Regions from separate parts of the Leuconostoc aquikimchii genome, predicted to be linked through region 2. Evidence: predicted binding sites of a transcription regulator. Region 2 holds the regulator's gene; the other holds the start of a gene.
The links. The regulator HrcA, encoded in region 2, represses chaperone genes, less so after heat shock. The targets are predictions, from matches to a motif close to TTAGCACTCNNNNNNNNNGAGTGCTAA.

Region 1 (7,810 bases), 600 kb from region 2:
GCAGTCACTTCATACAAGTTTGAAAGACGCACACGAGCATACTTACGCAAAGCCGAGTTAGGCTTCTTAGGTGTCATTGTACCAACACGCGTGGCAACACCACGCTTTTGTGGTGCAACATTGTTTGTTGCTTTCTTTTTCATTGAATTATAGCCGAAGTTCAAAGCCGGTGACTTTGACTTAGTCACTAGTGACTTACGAGGCTTGCGAACTAATTGATTAATTGTAGGCATTCTACGATCTCCTTAAGATTTTTATTAATAACACAGTTCCAGGTGTATCATTATTGTACTTAAACAAAAATGACCACTGAAAATCTGCTGACAATTGCCTTTACAGCGCTATTCAGCACGTTGTGATGATATCACAGAACAGATTACTTAAAAGCACGTTCAATATAATACCAGATTGAGCATTATTGTCAATAGGTAACAACATACTTTATTTATTTTTGTTGCTTAGTTAATTATTTTTGTGCGTTTATCATTATTTTACGTATCATTCAGCATGGAAAACTTACTCATTATTATTTTAAATGCCGTTCTCGTATCAACCGTCATGTGCCTTGCTGACCGTGTAAACAATCATATTCATATTTTTGTTAAACGCTCATTTTGCATGCAATGTGGTCATTTTTTGCGCTGGTTTGATTTAATTCCTATATTATCGGCCGTATTAACTCGCGGTCGTTGCCGTTACTGCCACAATCATTATGGTGTGCATTACGCATATCTTGAATTCATTGGTACGATTATAGGTAGTTATTTATTTTCTGACCCTTTAACTTGGATAACAGCCTACTTATTGTTATTTCTTGCCTTAGAAGATTGGCACTCTGAAAGTATTCATGCAGATATTTTAATTCCCGGGATTATTTACTTATTTATTAGCAATTGGGGTGATCTAAAAATATTGACGACTTGTGCCATACTAATTATCAGTTTATTTCTAGTATACTATCGTCAAGTTATGGGTAGTGGTGATATTCCGGTACTGGTGTTGTTAGCGTTGACTACGACCTCACAGAGCTTTTCACTGACTTTACTTTTGGCTTCAATATCGGGGCTTCTATATCTTATGACACATCATGCTCGCCGTCTACCGTTTGTCCCATTTCTTTATTTTGGTTGGCTCGGTGCTATTTTATTTGAAAAAATCATTATATTTAATAGTTTATGAAAAAATTTAATATTATGCCTTCGTTGGTAATTTTTCAAGCGCCTTGATATTAATTTTAATGGCGCCATTTTTTGCACCAATTGTCACAGAACTTTCAGTCGTAATATTGCCGCGTAGCAATTCTTCGCTCAATACGTCTTCAATCTGAGTCTGCAAAGCCCGTCGTATTGGACGTGCGCCATATTCAGGATCAAATCCAGCGCTAGCAACAACATCAATTGCTGCGGGCGTTATTTTGACAGAAATTCCTTGCTCTGCCACACGTTGCAAAACTGATTGGCTCATCAATTTCACAATTTGATGTAATTCATCTTTTGTTAATGAATCAAAAACAACAGCCTCGTCCAAACGATTAATAAATTCTGGACGGAAGGTTTCCTTTAATGTTTCGCGGATTTTTTCAGCAACAGCCTCATTGTTATTCTTTAAATCAACGGCACCAAACCCCATTGACTTTTCATCACGTAAACGTGTAGCGCCCAGGTTAGACGTCATAATAATGATTGTATTTCTAAAATCAATTTTACGACCTTTCGAGTCCGTCAGGTAACCATCATCAAACACCTGCAACATGAGATTAAATATGTCTTGATGTGCTTTTTCTGCCTCATCTAATAAAACAACAGAATATGGATGATTTCGCACTTGTTCAGTTAATTGACCACCTTCATCATAACCAACATACCCTGGCGCTGAACCAACCAAACGTGAGGAAGACCATCTTTCCTGGTACTCAGACATATCAATTCGAATCATATTATCTTCACTACCAAACATAGCTTCAGCCAATGCTTTAGCTAACTCTGTCTTACCAACACCGGTTGGCCCTAAGAACATAAACGCACCAATTGGACGACTCGGATCCTTTAAGCCAGATCGCGCACGTCGAATTGCACGTGCGACAGCTGAGATGGCAGTTTTTTGTCCAATAACACGTTTACCCAAAACAGCTTCTAAGTTTACCAAGCGTTGTTGTTCACTTTTTTCAAGTTGTGTTAAAGGTACACCTGTTTGCTGTGAAATCACTTCACTAATATCTTCCGCTGAGACATGTAGATTATATTTGGGTTGATCATTATTTTCATCAACTGACAATTTTGCAGTCATTTTATCGATTTTTGTTTTTAACTTCATTTCTTCTGCACGCTGCTTGGCCGCTTCTTCAAAATTAAGCGCTGTAATTGCTTCATCCTTAGCAGCCGTCACTGCCACCAAACGTGCCTTACTTCGGCTCATTGGCGTTGGCTTATCAATTGCATCAATACGTACTTTTGCGCCTGCTTCATCCATCAAATCAATCGCTTTATCTGGCAAAAAACGATCGGTAATATAACGAGATGACAACTTAACTGCCGCTTCAATGGCTTCATCATCAATTTGAACCTGATGATGCGCTTCAAACTTGGGACGAATACCTGTTAATATTGCAATAGCATCCGCTTGTGTCGGTTCATTCACTGTGACCGGTGCAAAACGACGTTCCAATGCGGCATCAGATTCGACATACTTTTGATATTCATCAAAAGTTGTCGCACCTAATGTTTGCAATTCTCCTCGTGCTAAAGCTGGTTTCAAAATGTTGGAAGCATCAATTGCCCCCTCAGCACCACCCGCACCAATGAGTGTGTGTAATTCATCGATGAATAAAATAACATTACCATCTTGATAAATTTCATCAATGATTTTCTTTAATCGATCCTCAAATTCACCTCGGTATTTTGTTCCTGCGACCAATGATCCCATATCCAAAGCCATTAAACGCTTGTTTTTTAAAGTTGCCGGCACATCATCATTAACAATTTGTTGCGCTAAACCTTCAGCGATAGCTGTTTTCCCAACACCAGGTTCGCCAATTAGCACTGGGTTGTTTTTAGTACGACGAGATAATATTTGAACAACCCGTCGAACTTCTTTTGAACGACCAATAATTGGATCTAACTTCCCTTCTTTAGCCATTTGTGTCAAATCGCGGGCTAATCCATCCAAAGTTGGCGTCCCTTGTGTTTGTTGTTTATCACGTTGTTTCAATTGTTTGCGCACATCAGTGATGCCTAATTTGCGTAAAATAGCACGTTTCATGTCTTGTAAATTAGCATCTAAGGCAAGTAAAATACGTGATGACAAAATACTTTCATCCTGTAATAGTGCCAACAAAATATGCTCTGTGCCAACCTTTGGCTGTCCTAACGTACGTGCTTCCTCACCTGACTGACGTAAAATATCAGAGGCTTTTGGCGAATATGGCAAGTAACTATTTTTATCATAGCGTGTGGTCATACCGTATCCAGTAAAGTGTTCTATTTCTTCACGAATATCATCATCCGCCACATTAAATTGTCCAAGTATTTTACTGGCGATACCTTCCTTTTCAATAGCTAAGGCAAGTAATAAATGTTCTGTTCCCACGGCTTGATGTTTGAAATATTTAGATTGTTCTTGTGCTAAAACTAATACGTTTTGTGCACTTGGTGTATAGTTGGTATCCATATTTTGCCCTCCATTTATTAGGCAGTTAATGTCTAATGTTGACTTATATTATAGCGCATTACACGCACATTAGAAACTAATTTGTTTCATAATTCAAAAAGCCGAAACTAATTGTTTCGACCTTCACTCATTTTAATTTGGGTTTTTCAAACTTAATTGCCATTGTAGATAAGCATTTATAAAAGGATCTAAATCGCCATCTAATACTTGTTGTGGTTGATTAGTTTCATAGTCTGTTCGATGATCTTTGACCATTTGATATGGATGCAGCACGTACGAACGTATCTGAGATCCCCAGCCATTCTCTAATTTTTCACCTGTTAGTGCAGCACGCTCTGCCTCTTGCTTTTCCAGTTCGAGTTGGTATAGTTTACTTTTTAACAGACGCATGGCATATTCACGATTACCATACTGCGTACGATCTACTGTCGATGATACGACAATACCCGTTGGTTCATGAGTCAAACGCACACCAGTTGACACCTTGTTCACGTTTTGTCCACCGGCACCACCGGAACGGAAAACGTCCATTTTAACATCATCATCACGTACTTCTACTTCAATTGTGTCATCTAATTCTGGCATAACCTCGACACTCACGAAACTTGTGTGACGACGTCCCGCTGAATCAAAAGGTGAAATACGTACAAAGCGATGAACGCCTTTTTCACTACGCAAAAAGCCGAAAGCATTATGCCCAGTAATTTTAATCGTTGCACTATCAATACCAGCCTCATCACCAGAGTGATAATCTAAAACGTCAACTTGGAACCCATGTTGTTGTGCCCAACGTGTATACATACGATACAAGTTTGCACCCCAATCAGTTGACTCTGTGCCACCCGATCCTGGATGTACTTCTAAAATGGCATTATTGGCGTCATATGGTTCTGTTAACAACTGCTCTAAATTGTATGTTTCAATGTCCTTTTGTGCTTTAGCGACAGTTTCTTCAAGTTCTGCCACTACTTCAACATCAGTGTCATCTTCTGAGAGCATCTCAATTAACAACTCAATTTCTTCAGCTTGATTCGTTAAATTCAAAAATGAATCACGACGATTTTTTAATACGTTGTTTTCTTCAATTACTTTTTGTGCCTTGACGTTATCATCCCAAAAACCAGGCTCTGTCATACGATTTTCAAAGTCGGCAATTTCTTCTGTCAACGCTTCTAAATCTAATGTACCACGAAAGCGAGCGATATTTTCTTGAATATCTGCTGCAGCATGCTTTGCATCGATAATTTCCATTATTACTGTGTCCCTTCAAAACAAAAAAGTGTACTATGCTTGTTATCCTTAATGTTGCTTTCTTCAGCAGCAATCATTATGAGCGTCTACTAATAACAAACCATAACTATTGTTTACGCTTTCAAATTCTGACGGATTTCAGCCTTCATAAACGTTCGAGTTGCATCATATTCAACATCAACAATCATTTTATTAAAGTTTGTAAATGCTTCGTTTTGATACTCTATTAGTGGATTCAATTGGCCATAACCACGTAGTCCCACACCTTGTCTTAGACGGTCTAATGAATCAATATGATCCGTCCAGTGTTGATCAACAGCACGTAAAATAACAACTTTTTCAAATTCCAACATTTGATCTGGGTCGTATAGCTGTCCTTTTTTAACTTTATAATTTGTCTTGGATAAGTCCAACAATGTCGTCTGAATCTCGTCACGAGACAAGTCTTGTAACTGCTTCACCGTCACGTCACCATCACGGACTAGTGCATTATTTGCAAAAATAATGATTTGATCTAAATGCCACTCTGCTGTTTTTTTGCTTTTTGTCTGCGCGTCTACAACACGATTAATTGTCCGCTCAACCATGGGCATCAAGACCCACTCAAGGGACTTCTTTTCATCAATAACGATATCTCGTTGTTGATAAATAAGCTCTCGTTGTTCACGTACAACGTCATCATATTGCAAAACATTCTTACGTGTATCATAGTTATTACCTTCAACACGTTTTTGAGCTGATTCTACTGAACGTGTTATCAAACGATTCTTAATAACCGTCTCTTCTTCATCAAGATTCATCCGTTCCCAAAGTACTCGAATACGATCAGCGCCAAAACGGATCATTAAATCATCTTCGAGTGATAAAAAGAATTGTGAAAATCCTGCATCACCTTGACGCCCTGCACGACCACGTAACTGATTATCAATTCGACGTGATTCATGTCGTTCAGTCGCAATAACTACCAAGCCACCCAAATCAGCAACACCTGGGCCAAGTTTAATATCTGTCCCACGACCTGCCATGTTTGTTGCAACAGTGACAGCCCCTCGTTGTCCTGCATTCGCAATGATTTCTGCTTCCTTAGCATTATTTTTAGCATTTAAAACATTGTGTGGTACATTTTGTGCCATCAAAATCTTAGATAACAGTTCAGAAGATTCTACCGATCCAGTACCAATCAAAATTGGTTGCCCCTTAGTGTGCAAATCCTGTATCATTTTAACAACAGCATTATACTTTGCACGAATTGAAGGATATAGCAAGTCAGCGTAATCCACGCGTTTAATCGGACGGTTTGTCGGAATAGTAACGACTTCCATATTATAAATTTCGCGTAATTCTTCCTCTTCGGTTTTAGCGGTTCCAGTCATACCTGACAACTTTTTATACATACGGAACAAATTCTGATATGTAATTTGTGCCATAGACTTATTTTCTTCTTGAATATCCACGCCTTCTTTGGCTTCAATCGCTTGATGGAGACCATCTGATAGCCGTGTGCCTTCTGAAATACGTCCAGTTGATTGGTCAATTAATTTAACTTCACCCGCTTGCACGACGTAATCTTTATCGTTAATATAATTCAAGTTAGCTCGTAATGCTTGATCAATATGATGCGTTAAAGCAGTATCACCAGCATCATATAAATTATCCAAATTGAAGAAAATTTCACCTTTATGAATGCCTTCATTTGTTAACATCGTTGTTTTGGCTTCTTCATCAATTTTATAATCTTCCTCGTTTTGTAATGTTTTTACAAAACGATCGGCACGGGCATATAGTTGAGAAACACCCGAACCTGGTCCTGAAATAATCAAGGGGGTACGTGCCGTGTCAATTAAAATAGAATCAGCCTCATCAATTAACGCAAAATTCAAGCCACGTTGCATCACACGTTCATCTGCACGACGTACCATATTATCACGCAAATAATCAAAACCAATATTAAAGTTAGTTGAATACGTAATGTCGGCGTCATACGCCGCACGTTTTTCATCTGCGGGTGAATCACCAACGTTAACACCTACCGATAAACCAAGCCAATTATATAATTGGCCCATCTGTTCTGCATCACGTGCTGACAGATAATCATTTACAGTAACAACATGAACGCCACGTCCAGATAACGCATTTAAATAAACTGTCATCGTGGCTGTTAAGGTTTTTCCCTCTCCAGTACGCATTTCAGCTAAATTGCCATCATGTAACGCCGCAGATCCCATTATTTGGACATGAAATGGGTACAATCCTAAAACTCTTTTTGCCCCTTCACGTGCCACAGCAAAAGCCTGAGGCAAAATCTCATCCAACGTTTTTGCCAACATTTTATTTTGTTTGTCTTGGCCCTTTACATCAGCCATTGCATCCGCAATAATTTGCTTAAACATTGGCGTCTTTGCTTGCAATTCTTCATCAGACATCGCAGCCATTTGGTCAGCATAACTTTCTACTTGATCAGCAATATGACTTAATTCTTTTAATTGTTTTTTAGAATTATCAACTAATTTACGTATTGGATTTGCCATTATTTTTAACACACAACATTATTTTATCGTGTGTTTCTCCTCTGAAGTCTTAATTTGTGTAATTTTGCGCACAATAGTCTACTGTCAATTATATCAAAAAAGCCTGATAAATACAGGTTTTTCATGATTAATGATGTGACGTAGCAACTAATTTATCTTGCTCACCCATGTATGGTCGTAAAGCTTGAGGAATTGTTACGGATCCATCTTCGTTTTGATAGTTTTCTAAAATTGCTGCAACAGTCCGGCCAACTGCTAAACCAGAGCCATTCAGTGTGTGCACAAGTTGTAACTTATTATCATCATCTCGATAAGTAATATGCATGCGACGTGCCTGAAAATCCTCAGTATTTGACACCGAAGAA
Region 2 (7,810 bases):
CTTATTTCAAGGGCACAATATTTAATCCTCTCATTATTTCTGAATCAGTTAAACGTGGCGCATTAGATGTCGGTGAGGGTTGCTTATCAGTTGATGAGGATGTTCCTGGATTCGTTCCTCGCGCTGATCGTATCACAGTGCGATATCAAAATGAAAATGGTGACACAAAGGTTATTAAACTGCGAGATTATCCAGCGATTGTCTTTCAGCACGAAATTGATCATTTACATGGCCACTTATACTATGATCATATTGATTTAAATGCACCTTGGGAAGTTGATGACGAAACAAAATATATTGACTAAATATCAGTCTTTCGTAACAATAATTCATGAGTTAAAAAGATCCCGTACTAATAATTGAACTTTTAAAGATCGCTTTACGCCAACTCTAAAAGTCCAATTACATCATATGGGGTCTTTTAATTTACAAAAAAAATCTGAAAGTTAAAAACAGCCAACTTTCAGATTTTTGTCATACACATTAAGCATACGAGTATTTCTTATAATTTATCAAAAAAACTTTTCTTCTTTGTACCGTCAGTTGCTTCTTGATATGCTTCCAACGCCTTCTTTTGCTCTCTATTCAGCTTTGTTGGTACAGCCAATTTAACAATAACGTATTGATCACCATGACCCGTTCCTTGCAATCGTGGTGCCCCTTTGCCGCGTAGACGGAAACGTGTACCAGTCTGTGTACCAGCTGGAATTTTAAGATTAACATCGCCATGAACTGATTTCACTTGCATTTCAGTACCTAAAGCAGCTTGAACAAAATCAATCGCCTGTTCAAGGTAAATATCTGCGCCTTCACGCTCAAAACCGTCCTTAGATGGTGCAACTTGGAATACAACAAACAAATCGCCTCGTGGTCCACCATTGGCGCCTGACTCACCTTGTTCAGACAAACGCATCTGCTGCCCAGTTTCAACACCAGCTGGCACCGTCACTTTAATTTCATGTGGTCCATCGCCACGATTAAACTTGATAGTTTCTTCCTTACCAAACACGGCCTCTTCAAAGCTCAAACGCATACGGTACTGTAAATCTTGCCCTTTTCGTGGCCGATTTGGATCAAAACCACCACCAAACATTTGGCTGAAAATATCACCCAAATCAGAAAAATCACCAAACCCACCTTGTTGCTGGTAGCCACCAGGCCCACCTTGACCACCAAAGCCACCATTAGCTCCTGCTGGTCCAAATTGATCATACTGTGCCCGTTTTTGTTCAGTACCCAAAGTTTCAAAAGCTTCTTGTACTTCTTTGTACTTCTCTTCAGCACCAGCATCATGATTTAAATCTGGATGGTATTTTTTTGATAGTTTACGGTATGCTTTTTTAATATCATCTTGACTGGCACCTTTATCCACACCAAGACGGTCGTAGAATTCTGTATTATTCACTTACCCGCTCCTTTTAATATTATGTACACGAACCGCACTCAATTGAATGCGGTTCGCTTGATATTTATTAGTAAAGATCAAATTAGTCTTTTTTGTTATCTGGATCAACTTCTTCGAAATCACCATCTACAGTGTTATCATCGGCTGGCTTTGCTTCCCCTTCAGCACCTTCTTGTGGCGCTGCTTGTTGATACAATTTCATAGCCAATTCTTGTGCTGCTTTACCTAATTCTTCAGACTTAGCCTTCAACTCTGTCAAGTCAGCATCATCAGCTGCTGCATCTTCTTTAGACTTTTTCAAAGCTTCTAATGCCTCTTGTGTGGCTTTCTTATCGTCATCACCCAACTTATCGCCAACTTCTTCCAAAGTCTTTTCTGTTGAGAAAATCAATTGATCAGCTTCGTTACGTGTATCAACTGATTCTTTCTTTTTTGCATCAGCTTCTTCGTTAGCCTTAGCATCATTCATCATTTGCTCAATTTCATCATCCGACAAACCGCCTGCGGCCTGGATAGTGATTTTTTGTTCTTTTTGTGTCCCTAAATCTTTAGCAGAAACAGATACAATACCATTACGGTCAATATCAAATGTTACTTCAATTTGTGGTACGCCACGTTGTGCCGCAGGAATGTCTGACAATTGGAAACGACCAAGTGTCTTATTATCCGTAGCCATTGAACGTTCACCTTGTAACACGTGAATATCCACAGCTGGCTGATTATCAGCAGCTGTTGAGAATACTTGAGACTTTGATGTTGGAATTGTTGTGTTACGGTCGATTAACTTTGTGAACACACCACCCATTGTTTCGATACCAAGTGACAATGGTGTCACATCTAACAAGACAACATCCTTAACATCACCAGTAATCACACCACCTTGAACAGCAGCACCTAAAGCAACTGCCTCATCGGGGTTAATTGAATGGTTAGGTTCTTTACCAGTTAACTTTTTAACAGAATCTTGAACAGCTGGAATACGTGTTGACCCACCATTTAAAATAACTTCATCGATATCTGAAAATGACAAACCTGCATCTTTTAATGCGTTCAAAACTGGTTGTTCAGCCTTCTTTACCAAACTAGCTGTAATTTCATTAAACTTAGCACGTGACAATGACGTTTGCAAGTGCAAAGGACCTTGATCACCTGATGCGATAAATGGCAAATCAATTTGTGCTTCAGTCGCTGAAGATAATGTCTTCTTGGCTGATTCAGCAGCATCCTTCAAACGTTGCAATGCTAACTTATCTGACTTCAAATCAACACCATTATCAGATTTGAACTGTGCTGCAAGATAATCAATAACTGCATTATCAAAGTCATCACCACCAAGATGAGTATCACCATTGGTTGACAAAACTTCAAACACACCGTCACCTAATTCAAGGATAGACACATCAAATGTACCACCACCTAAATCATAAACCAAAATCTTTTCATTCTTGTCCAACTTGTCTAAGCCGTATGCCAAAGCTGCTGCAGTTGGTTCGTTAATAATACGTTCAACTTCCAATCCAGCGATCTTACCAGCGTCTTTTGTTGCTTGACGTTGTGCATCATTAAAGTAGGCCGGTACGGTGATAACAGCTTTGTCAACTTTTTCACCTAAATAATCTTCAGCATAACCTTTAATGTATTGCAAAATCATTGCTGAAATTTCTTGTGGTGTATAGTCTTTACCGTCAGCACTAACTTTGTAACCAGCTTCTCCCATATGCGACTTAATTGAGATAACTGTGTCTGGATTTGTAATAGCCTGTCGCTTAGCAACATCTCCAACTTGGCTCTCGCCATTCTTAAATGAAACAACTGATGGTGTTGTACGACCACCGTCTGGGTTTGTGATGATTTTTGGTTCGCCACCCTCAAGGACAGCAACTGCTGAGTTTGTCGTACCTAAATCAATACCGATTATCTTTGACATGAATTTATTCTTCCTTTGCTTTTTAAGTTAAATTTGTCTTTTTTAGGTGTAGTGCGCGTTTCGCTGAATCACCGTAACATCTTTAATTTCGTACTAATAAAATCATTTTGCCACTGCGACCATTGCTGGACGTAGTACGCGATCTTGCAGTATATAGCCTTTTTGCAAAACAGATGCAATTTGATCTGAATCAACTTTATCTGAAGAAACACTTTGAATCGCTTGATGTTTTGTTGGATCAAAATTTTCACCAACTTCACCTGTTGCGGAAATACCATTGTCAGTTAAAGCTTGTACCAACGTTTTTAATGTCATTTCAACACCAGTTTTGATTTGTTGCGCGACCGCATCTTTCGATTCAACCAGTAACGCGCGTTCTAAATTATCAACTGCCGGTAACACTGCACTAGCCAACTTTTGGCCATCATACTTACGTACATTTTGAATTTCACGTGCTTGACGTTGTTGCATGTTTCGAATTTCAGCTTGTGATCGCAGTAATTGATCTTCTAAATCTGATACGCGTTTCAAGGCTTCATCAAGCGCTACTTGCTGAGAATCGGCCGCTTCTTCTACGACAGCATCAACTTTTTCAGTTGCTAAGCCATCATCATTTTCTACTATCTCTTCATTATTTAATTCGTTTTTAGTTTCATCTGTCACGTGAGTGACCTCCTCGTTTATGTATACTCAATCATTTTCTGACTTAATGCCTCACCAAATGCATCCATTAATAATACATTGCGTGCATATGTCATGCGAATTGGTCCTAGTAAGGCAATTACGCCTTCTCCTTGGTTTGGTACGGTAAATGCTCTTGTAATTAAGCTAAAAGGCTTCAACAAGGGTTCGTCAATTTCTTTAGCAATCTTAATAGTCACATGATGCGCCGTGGTCGTTGCAACGCGACGCACATCAGAAGCAGAAATCAAAAACTCTAAGAGACGTTTAACTTCTTTTGTGTCTTGATCATTATCACTAAAGCCTAACACATTTAAACGACCACCAATATGAACTGTATCGCCAATAGACCTGGCTAGCACATCACCAAATAGTTGTAAAAATGCCGCTGGTGTTTTAATCATACGACTCATTTGTGTTGGCAATTCATCAGACTGCATCATCTTCAAAACTTCTAACACCGGTCGGCCATTCATCCGATCATTGATATATTTAATCATACTATCTAATGATGAAACTGCTAATTCACGTGGTAACTTAAAAGTTTGACTCGTTACCTTACCGTCATTAGTTACTAGAACAGCAATTAATAGCTGGTTTTCTAATGGCACTAAACGAAAACCTGATACAACAATATTCAAACGTTCAGGTTTTAAAATAAGTGCCGTTGCACCAGTGAGTTCGGATAACGTCCGTGCCGATTCATCTAACAAATCATCCATTTCATGAAAGTTGCCACGAAACGACTGCATAACCAAAGCGATGTCTTGTTGCGTTGCTGCACGTGCCAACATTAAATTATCAAGATAATACCGGTAACCTGCACGAGATGGGATGCGACCAGCAGATGTGTGCAACTTTTTTATCAATGCTTCTGATTCCAAAGTTGCCATTTCATTACGTATCGTAGCAGAACTCACTTTAATATCAAGTTGCTGTTGAAGACTCTTTGATCCAACTGCACGAGCCGTCTGTGTGTATTCATAAATGATGGCGCTTAGAATTAATTTTTGTCTTTCTGTCAGCATGCCATCACCTCCGTTTTAGCACTCAACGTTTCTTACTGCTAACATTTATAATGATACACTATTTTCAAAAAAACGCAAGCTTTTTAGCACTCTTTTATTTGAGTGCTAAAATAAAAAAATACACATAACGTTAGTCAAGTGCATCAAAGTATTGTCTTGTAGCAATTTCATCTTTTTTTAGTTGACTTATTAATGCTGTCACAGTCTTAAACTTGACCTCGCCTCGAAGATAATTATGCCAATTTATTGTCACATTTTCACCGTATATTTCTTGACTAAAATCTAATATATTGATTTCGACCGTAATTGGACGCGCATCACCAAATGTGACATTACGCCCAATACTTGCCATGCCCAAATACCAGTAATCACCTACCATTATTTTAACAGCATAAATGCCAATAGTCGGCAGCCACTCTAATTCTGGTGTTTTAATATTGACTGTTGGGAATCCCAGTTCACGGCCACGTGCCTCACCATGCATGACTAAACCAGTCGTCTGATGAACACGTCCAAGTTGACGATTAACAATATCCATATCACCTATTTCTAACGCCTTACGAATCAATGACGAACCAATTTTTTGGTTATTATCATCAAGTTCTGGCACCGAAACAACATCAAAACGATTTTTAGCATACTGAGGTAAATGAATCATATCTGCAGTTGTGACATTGCCGCCATATATATGATCAAATCCACCCACAACTGTTATTGGATTTAAACGCATAATAACTTGATCTACAAATTCCTGTGGTTGTAGTTTCGCCAGCTGCGATGTGAATTGCATGACATATATTGTATTGACACCAAGATCAGCCAATAATGCTGCTTTTTGATCAGTTGGTGTTAGGTAACGTAACGGATTGACTAACGTCTTAAATACAACAATAGGATGTGGATCATATGTCAACACAGCCAGTGGGACACCAAGTTTATCCGCTTCGTATTTAGCTTGTTTGATCACTTTTTGATGTCCTAAGTGTACGCCATCAAAAAAACCCATGGCAACGACTTGTTGCGTTGGTGCAGGTTGTATTTTTTTTAAAATTGGATAATGCAATTTAATTATATCAGTCATTATTATTCATTCGTAAACACATAACGTGATTGCCAGACATTGTCTTCCTTATTATAGGCATACACTGCCTTTAAGTCATCATGATAAGTAAGTTGTAAATAGGTATCACTCGCAGGCCATAGGGTCATTTTTTGCCCATTTTTAACCGCAAACCATTCACTATCTGAAAGCACTTTTGTCGGCCACGTCAGTATATCCTTTATCGGTATGATTAGTTTTAGTAATTCTGCTCGCTCACTCGTCACAATTTTATCTAGATCTGTCGCCTGCGCAATTGTTATCCCACTACCCATTGTACGCGTTAAACTTGTCATTGTAGCCGGCACACCAAGCTGGCGCCCAGTATCCACTGCTAAAGTACGAATGTAAGTTCCCTTCGATACCGTTGCTTCAAAATTAAATTTCTGCTGTTGATTGTCATAAATAACATCAGAAGTACGTTTGTAGTTATAAATCACAGCATCTCGAACGGGTCGTTCGACTATTTCTCCTGCTCTAGCATATTCATACAAGCGTTTACCACCAACTTTGACTGCCGAAAACATGGGCGGTACTTGTTTTATAGCACCATTTAAATGAGCAATTGCAGCATCAATTGCAGCGTCATCAAATGGCTCATCAATGTTGATTTTTGATATCACAGCACCATCTAAATCTTCTGTTTCAGTTGCAAATCCAAAAGTAATACTACCTATGTACCGTTTAGGACGAGCTTGTAGTTCATCGACCAATTTTGTTGCTTTTCCAAGTGCGATGACTAGCACCCCATCAACATTTGGATCTAAAGTACCAGCATGCCCCACTCGCTTTTGACCAATTGCACGACGAACCTTAGCCACAACATCAAAAGAAGTCATACCACGTGGTTTATTAACGACTATCAGACCATCAACACTATCATTATTCTGTTGCATTTGCGTTCTCTTGGTATTGCCAAATACTTTGACCAGCGTACACAGCACCATAATTTACACGCGGCATCACGTTGCCTTCAAATAACACATAGACGCGGATATTGTGATCCACTGCGTGTGTATTCCCAATTAAATCACCAGCGTGTAATTGTTGCCCTTTACCATACATCGCCAACCGTGCGCCCTTAATGTCCTCACTACGCATTTGTAACTGAACCTTCACTACGCCATGCTGTACACTTTGAATCGTAACAGCATATTCATCAGAAGTTATAACAATGCCTGCTACTGGTGACATAATGCTATTACCATCAGGCAACATCACAAAGCCATTTTTACTATGAATTTGCTCACTATCACCATCAATTTTTTGCAGTTGTCCTGTCACAGGCGCAACAACGACAGGAAACTCTGACTGACGTGCAACGTGAATTGCATTCAGTTGTCCTGTTGTCCTAACACGATTATACTTATTTCTTTGATTAAATAAATTTTGCCACCAACTCATAAATTGCCTCTTAATTATTTTCCGCGCAGTTGATTGACATACGCTGTCAATCGTCGCATGCCTTCATCTAAATCAGCATCAGATGCCGCATACGAGATCCGAATATATGCCTTTGCCACTTCACTAAATCCTGATCCTGGGATAACTGCTACTTTCCCCTCCTGAGCCAATTTCAATGCAAATTCATCACCATCATCACCTATATCAGCAGGTAATTTGGCAAATAAATAAAATGCACCTTCAGGTGATACGACATCGAATCCCAA

Region 1: AB3K24_RS08915 (ATP-dependent Clp protease ATP-binding subunit) is a predicted target of HrcA. The motif match lies at 3,669-3,695, and genes of this name have one in related genera.

Annotation. Positions count from the first base shown of each region.
Region 1 covers NZ_JBFPER010000001.1:1,795,604-1,803,413, forward strand. The annotation lists gene rpsL (30S ribosomal protein S12) at 1-233, opposite strand, end outside; gene AB3K24_RS08910 (prepilin peptidase) at 508-1,179, shown strand; gene AB3K24_RS08915 (ATP-dependent Clp protease ATP-binding subunit) at 1,192-3,666, opposite strand; gene prfB (peptide chain release factor 2) at 3,799-4,917, opposite strand; gene secA (preprotein translocase subunit SecA) at 5,031-7,445, opposite strand; gene serS (serine--tRNA ligase) at 7,573-7,810, opposite strand, start outside.
Region 2 covers NZ_JBFPER010000001.1:1,197,310-1,205,119, forward strand. The annotation lists gene def (peptide deformylase) at 1-305, shown strand, start outside; gene AB3K24_RS05970 (DnaJ C-terminal domain-containing protein) at 503-1,405, opposite strand; gene dnaK (molecular chaperone DnaK) at 1,488-3,332, opposite strand; gene grpE (nucleotide exchange factor GrpE) at 3,435-3,995, opposite strand; gene hrcA (heat-inducible transcriptional repressor HrcA) at 4,013-5,041, opposite strand; gene ribF (riboflavin biosynthesis protein RibF) at 5,172-6,122, opposite strand; gene truB (tRNA pseudouridine(55) synthase TruB) at 6,125-7,036, opposite strand; gene AB3K24_RS06000 (PTS sugar transporter subunit IIA) at 7,023-7,544, opposite strand; gene AB3K24_RS06005 (aminotransferase class I/II-fold pyridoxal phosphate-dependent enzyme) at 7,559-7,810, opposite strand, start outside.